Regions from separate parts of the Fictibacillus sp. 5RED26 genome, predicted to be linked through region 1. Evidence: riboswitches for the same ligand, from Rfam matches in the RefSeq annotation. Region 1 holds a riboswitch; each other region holds the start of a gene.
The links. A riboswitch is a leader RNA that binds a small molecule or an ion and turns the genes downstream of it on or off. The one in region 1 is predicted to bind S-adenosylmethionine.
Positions count from the first base shown of each region.

Region 1 (2,199 bases):
GTGGTGATGCAAGTGAATTATCAGCGAGGGTAAGTGCGTCGATTCCCGCTTTTTTTAACGCCTTTGCTCCTTCCATAAAACGTGACGTATCTAATTTACGTGGTGGATCTAATTCAACAATTATGGATTGCCTTTTCTTTACTTCTTCACTTAGAGGTACATAGTTAGATTTTGATGCTGATTGAATCACAATCTTTCGTTTTCTTTGTTTCACTTCTTTTTCTGTTACAGGTGCTAAGTTTTTTAGTTCACTAGAGAAGGCATGTATATGAGCAGGTGTCGTACCACAGCATCCTCCTAATAGACGAACTCCTTGCTGCCTGAACAAATGGGCACATTCTTTAAAATAGTCAGCATCCCCCTCATAATTAAAACGGCCATCTGTATAAGAAGGAAGCGATGCATTAGGAAACGCTGAAAGAATTGCCTGATTTGGTAATGCAACTTCTTCAAGTGTCATCAGCATGTGATACGGCCCTAGACGACAGTTTAATCCCACAACATCAGCACCAATGTTCTCTAAAGAGGTCAAAGCTTCTGAAATGGGAGTGCGGTCCTGCATAAAGCCGACCTCCTGTAATGACACTTGAGCAATAATCGGAAGTGATGTTTCTTTTCTAGCAATCTTTAAAACCGTTTCTAATTCTTCTAGGTCATAATAGGTTTCTAATTGGATGCCATCTACATTCTCCATCAACAAACAATACAGCTGCTCGCGAAAACTGCGCTTGATCTCTTCAAGAGAAATGCTATATGGTTTTATACCGCGTATGCCACCGATCGTACCTACAACATATTCTTTATGAGCAGCTTTTCTGGCGATCTGAACAGCCGCTTTATTAATCTCTTTTACGTGATCTTGAAGTCCATAGCGTTCGAGCTTTGAATAGTTCGCTGCATACGTATTGGTTTGAATGATATCAGCACCTGCATCTAAATAAGCACGATGGATATTATAGATCTGCTCTTCTTGAGAAAGATTTAACTCTTCGTAACAAAAGTCGGATCCGTACGAATACAGAAGGGTTCCCATCGCCCCATCACCGATTAGTATCTTGTTTTGTTTTAAGTCTGTGATTAAACTCATGACAGCCTCCTATATAAAAAATAAAAAGCCTTCTATAAAAGAAGACTTTTTGAGCGTCGGGGTCTTCTTATCTTTACAAGTTCAAGAATTGAACTTGCAGGAATTAGCACCTTTTCAGCTAGTAGCTGCTGGTTGCTGAGGTTTCATAGGGCCGCTCCCTCTACCTCTCTTGATAAGGATTTATTCATTTATTGGTTCGTTTACTAAATTGCGATCTATTTTCTTTAATAATTCCTGTTTATACGCGCGTTGCTTTTCTTCGTTATATAAAAAGGACCGATCTGTTAACTTTGTTAATAAGTCTTTTCGATTTTTTTCCGGATATTCCTTCTTAATGATCGATCTACATTGAAATAAAAAATCTAAATACGTTTCATAGTCTTCACTGTATTTTTGTTGAAGCTCTTTTTTTATCGATTTAGATAAACTTGGACTAGCTCCAGAAGTAGAAACTGATAAAATGAGTTTCCCTCTCTTTACGACACTAGGAACAATAAAGTTACCCAGGTCTGGTTGGTCAACAACATTCACAAGCTGTTTCGAACTTGTTTGTTCTGCAATCCAAGAATTAATCTCTTTACTATTGGTTGCAGCAATGATTAGAAACGCTTCTTCCAAATCAGCACGTTCCACTTCTCTTTCGATCCAAGTCAGCTTTCGTTCAGCATGCCATTCTTGAATTTCTTTGACAGCTGCTGGGCTGATTACTGTAATTATTGCCTCTTCATTCAATAAATCATTAATTTTACGATGTGCTACTAGACCACCGCCAGCTACTACAACCGTTCTACCTGACAAATTTATGTGAATAGGATACATAGCATTCCTCTCTTTTTAAGAACATGCATACTTCTTTGTTTCAAGTGTTTCATGTATTCGTGTGAGTAAAACGTCTTTCAGAATAGGATGGTAGCCAAGCGTCTCGCAAAGAGTTACGTTTTGTGTGGTCTGCTGCTGATGGCGAATTATCGTATGTTTCATTCCATTTATTAATAGTCCTGAAAATAGAAGGTAAGGCACAACGATAACTTGCTCATATAATTCACTGCTACTCCAAAGTGCTTTTTCAAAACTTGGTTCTGAACCAGTTAAAAAGCAAACTTGAATACTAG
Region 1 covers NZ_JACZDU010000001.1:1,433,976-1,436,174, forward strand. Annotated here, with positions in the region: gene IHV10_RS07445 (bifunctional homocysteine S-methyltransferase/methylenetetrahydrofolate reductase) at 1-1,087, opposite strand, end outside; SAM riboswitch class I at 1,152-1,266, opposite strand; gene IHV10_RS07450 (NAD(P)-binding protein) at 1,268-1,906, opposite strand; gene IHV10_RS07455 (sirohydrochlorin chelatase) at 1,922-2,199, opposite strand, start outside.

Region 2 (2,199 bases), on a different contig from region 1:
GCATGAAGGATCGTTCTTGCTTGGAATAGCTCAAGTTCTATCTTACCAATCTTTCTTCTCACCTCTGGTACGTCTGAGATCGGTCCTGATAAAGTGTTAGGGCTATACTCTGACGCAAATTCAATCGCGTAATTCCGCGCTGCTCTTGCGATACCTAGGTACACAGCAGGCACCTGAAGATACCAGCCTTTAGGTATGAGGTTCTTCCCATCCTCTACGACTAGAAGATTTTCTTTTCGTACATAAACGTCTTTCAAAAGAAGGTCATCACTTTTTGTTCCTCTCATCGAGATGCTGTCCCATGTTTCTTTTACAAAAACCCCTTTATCACGGTGATTCACTAAGAAAAATCCTTTATGATTGGTTTCTGAGATGGTAGCTGTAATGACTGAGTAATCAAGTGCTTCTGCCATAGAAGTAAAAGCTTTACTTCCGTTGATCAGCCATCCATCTGCTTTCTTGTCTGCAGTTGTAGTAGGAATACCGCCTCGAGACGGACTTCCCGTCGCACGCTCTGTTTGTGCCAAGTTAATGAGTGCTTTCTGTTCAACAATTTTCCGGCTAAGATCAGCGAACGAGTTACCATTCCAATGCCGATTTTCTGCCGCCTCTAAAAGAGTACCGAGATGCCAGCCAAGAGAAAGAGCAGTAGGAGCATCCCCCTCAGCTAAATGCTCTTGAATGGTTAAGAATTCAACTAGATTTAATCCTTTACCACCAAATTCCTTTGGAATGGTAAGAGAAAGAAAGTCATGATTCTTAAGATCTTGAAAGTTTTCATAAGGAAAAACACCTTCTTGATCTACAAAATCTGCACGTTTCTTAAAAATTTCTTTTAGTCCTAGAGCGGTACTAACCGCTTCTTGAAAACTATTTTCCTGAATATTTTTTCTCAAAGGTATGCTCATAGTTCCCTCCTAAATTTTTTATCAGTAAATGGTTTTTTGTAATTAATCTTCAGGGATTAGTTGATTGGAGTGTAAGGTGCGAGACTCCTGCGGGACAGGTGGGCAGTCCGAAAAGTGAAAGTGGCTTGTCCAGCCCCGACAAGCAAAAGGTGAATAGACAAGGAAGGTGCTCTTTGCCTTCATGGTCTATTTAACTTTTGACCTCGAGGGGCTAGCCACTGCAACTAGACAGGTGAGACACTTAAGAGTGAAACGAACGAATGTGGCTCACCGCCTGCCCCGCGGAAAGCGAGCACCTGAAACGGAAATCAACAGCTATCATCTACTTTACTTTTAATCAAAACAAAAAAGCCCTCTTTCAAAGACGAAAGAGGACGTAGATTCCATATGCTTACACGCTCTCTCATCTATCAGACATTCAAAAAACATCTGCTGGAATTAGCACCTTTCTTTATAAAAAGCGGTTGCTGCAGGATCGTAGGACCAGTTCCTCCCCTGACTCTTGATAAGATACATTATTTAATTATTAGTCATCACTATAGAGGATAAAGCAAACCACTGTCAACTAAAAACTGATTGTTAAGAAAATTATTTTATTTCTCTAAATTCCATTGACAGTCTATTTTTATTCCTGTATATTTCGTTACTAAATTGAATAATATCGATTCCTTATCGAGAGAGGTGGAGGGACTGGCCCTTTGAAGCCTCGGCAACAACTATTTTTAGGATTGTGCCAATTCCAGCAGGCGAAAGCTTGAAAGATAAGAGGAGATCTATATACGTATGTTTATTTCACGTATTTTTTCAACCTCTTCTCATCGCTGAAGAGGTTTTTTTATTTTCTCTTGGAGCGGGTACAAAAAAATCGGTTGGAGGAAATTATTTTGGGTAAAGAAATTTTGTTAAACGCGTTTGAGATGACAAGTGCCATGCACAATTCTCATGGTCTTTGGAAGCATCCGGAGAACAAGAGACATAGAAGCTATAAAGATCTGAATTATTGGATCGACTATGCGAAGCTCTTAGAAAGAGGAAAGTTTGACGCTGTATTTTTTGCGGATGTGTTAGGGATTTATGACGTTTATAAACAAAGTAAAGCTCCTTCTATTCGTGATGGGCTTCAAGTTCCATTAAACGATCCGGCACTTCTCGTGTCGGCCATGGCAAGCGTAACAGAGAACCTGTCTTTTGCTGTGACGGTGAGCACAACCTATGAGCAGCCATTTGGCAACGCGCGTCGTTTTTCTACTTTAGACCATCTAACGAATGGGCGAATCGCATGGAATGTAGT
Region 2 covers NZ_JACZDU010000006.1:71,100-73,298, forward strand. Annotated here, with positions in the region: gene IHV10_RS18315 (acyl-CoA dehydrogenase family protein) at 1-908, opposite strand, end outside; SAM riboswitch class I at 1,309-1,420, opposite strand; SAM riboswitch class I at 1,575-1,676, shown strand; gene IHV10_RS18320 (LLM class flavin-dependent oxidoreductase) at 1,793-2,199, shown strand, end outside.
Region 2: it holds a riboswitch for S-adenosylmethionine, as region 1 does, so the genes downstream of both, IHV10_RS18315 (acyl-CoA dehydrogenase family protein) here and IHV10_RS07445 (bifunctional homocysteine S-methyltransferase/methylenetetrahydrofolate reductase) in region 1, are expected to answer to the same signal.

Region 3 (2,199 bases), 610 kb from region 1:
TGGCAGTTTCCCCATCACTTCTGCCTGCTCAAAACGTTTCACGACGATCACTTCCAGTCTAATTTGAATGTTCTTGAAATTCTAATCAGTTATGTTATACGCTTAAGGAAATTCTGTAAAGACTTTTTTTACAACCTGGAGGGTACAATCATGAAAATTGCCTGCATACAAGTTGACATTCAATATGGGAAACCTGATGAAAATTATAAACACATCGAAAATAAAATTCGTAAAGCCGTTAAACATCATAATCCTGATACGATCGTACTACCAGAACTATGGGATACTGGGTATGATCTTACCCGATTAGATGAGATTAGCGATCATGATGGTGAGAAAGCAAAGAAATGGTTAAGCGAGTTATCTAAAGAGCTTGATACTAATATTGTCGGAGGGTCTATCGCATATCGTGAGAGTAACTCAGTTTACAACACATCACTCACTTACAACCGAAACGGTGAACATGTTGGCACCTACTCAAAGGCTCACCTGATCACACTTATGGAAGAGGAAAAATATATCTCCCCCGGCAGTAATAGCAATCTGTTTACAATCGACGGTAATCTCTCGACCCTTGCTATCTGTTATGACATCCGTTTTCCTGAATGGATCCGTGCTCCTTTCATAAAAGGGGCAAAAATATTGTTCGTTCCTGCCGAATGGCCGATTCAAAGACAATCTCATTGGCGAGCATTGCTTATCGCACGTGCTATAGAGAATCAATGCTACGTTATTGCTTGTAACCGAGTTGGAAGCGACCCTAAAAACACCTTCGCTGGTCAATCACTAATTATTGACCCATGGGGAGATATCATTGCTGAAGGATCTGTGCACGAAGAGGAGATCCTTACAGCAGAGATCTCACCTGAATTAGTAGACGAAGTCCGTGTAAAGGTTCCTGTATTTAACGACCGTCGAACAGATCTGTATTAAATCCATTTAAGAATTTAGTGTTGACAGATCTCCATACAACGTTGTAGTATAACGATTATGAATTGCGTGAATATTGTTACGCATTAACAAAACGAATAATTTTGGTCTCTTATCAAGAGCAGGTGGAGGGATATGGCCCGATGAAACCCAGCAACCGACCGTAATACCATTGTAAGATGGGGCGCCCGCATTATACGGGGAGCCGCTGATTAATTCAGCGTATGGCACGGTGCTAATTCCGGCAAAACATTTTTGTTTTGCTAAGATAAGAGGCGCGGGAAATCATCATTCCGAGCCTCTTTTCTTATACGAAAAGAGGCTCTTTTTATTTGTAAAAAAACTTTCCGGGGGGAACAAAAATGAGCGTACAAGTAAGATCTACATATGAACCGTTAAACGAACTGACAGTGCTTGATGTGGTAAAACCTTTAGCATTTTTTGATGCATCCGAACAAGACCAACTGCATGTTAGAGAGATTGGAGATGGCAACTTAAACCTTGTCTTTCATATAGAAAGCGCACTATCCAAAAAAGCTGTAATCGTTAAACAAGCACTTCCTTATGCAAAAGTGGTTGGAGAAAGCTGGCCGCTCACACTAGATCGTGCACGAATCGAGAGCGATGCGTTATTAAAAGAAGCTGAATCCGTTCCTCACTTAGTTCCGAAGGTTTTATTTTCAGATTCAACACTTGCTGTCACAGTTATGGAAGATCTGTCTGACCATGTCATCCTTCGAAAAGGACTTATTGACGGTCAAATTTATCCCAAACTTGCTGATGACATTGGAACATTTGCTGCTAAAACAGCTTTTTATTCTAGTGATTTCTACCTGCATCCTTTTGAAAAAAAAGAACAAGTTAAACAATTTTCAAACCCTGAACTTTGCAAGATCACGGAAGACTTAGTGTTCACTGATCCATTTTTCAATCATGATACAAATGACTTCCCTGCTGAACTCCAAAGTGAAGTTGATGTAATTTGGAATGACAAAGAGCTTTTACAAGAGGTAGCTCAACTGCGACTCTCATTCTTAACTAAAGCAGAAGTTCTTCTTCATGGAGATCTACATTCTGGAAGTATTTTTGTAAAAAGCGATTCTACTAAAGTGATCGATCCTGAGTTTGCATTCTATGGGCCAGCCGGATTCGATATCGCTCACTTCATAGCTAACCTTGCGCTTAATCATCTTTCTCAGAATGCACATGCAAAAGAGCCATTTCATCGCGAATCTTTACAAACCTACCTGTTACAAACGATCGAAAAGA
Region 3 covers NZ_JACZDU010000001.1:826,111-828,309, reverse strand. Annotated here, with positions in the region: gene IHV10_RS04355 (pyridoxal phosphate-dependent aminotransferase) at 1-42, opposite strand, end outside; gene IHV10_RS04350 (carbon-nitrogen family hydrolase) at 64-933, shown strand; SAM riboswitch class I at 1,040-1,205, shown strand; gene mtnK (S-methyl-5-thioribose kinase) at 1,293-2,199, shown strand, end outside.
Region 3: it holds a riboswitch for S-adenosylmethionine, as region 1 does, so the genes downstream of both, mtnK (S-methyl-5-thioribose kinase) here and IHV10_RS07445 (bifunctional homocysteine S-methyltransferase/methylenetetrahydrofolate reductase) in region 1, are expected to answer to the same signal.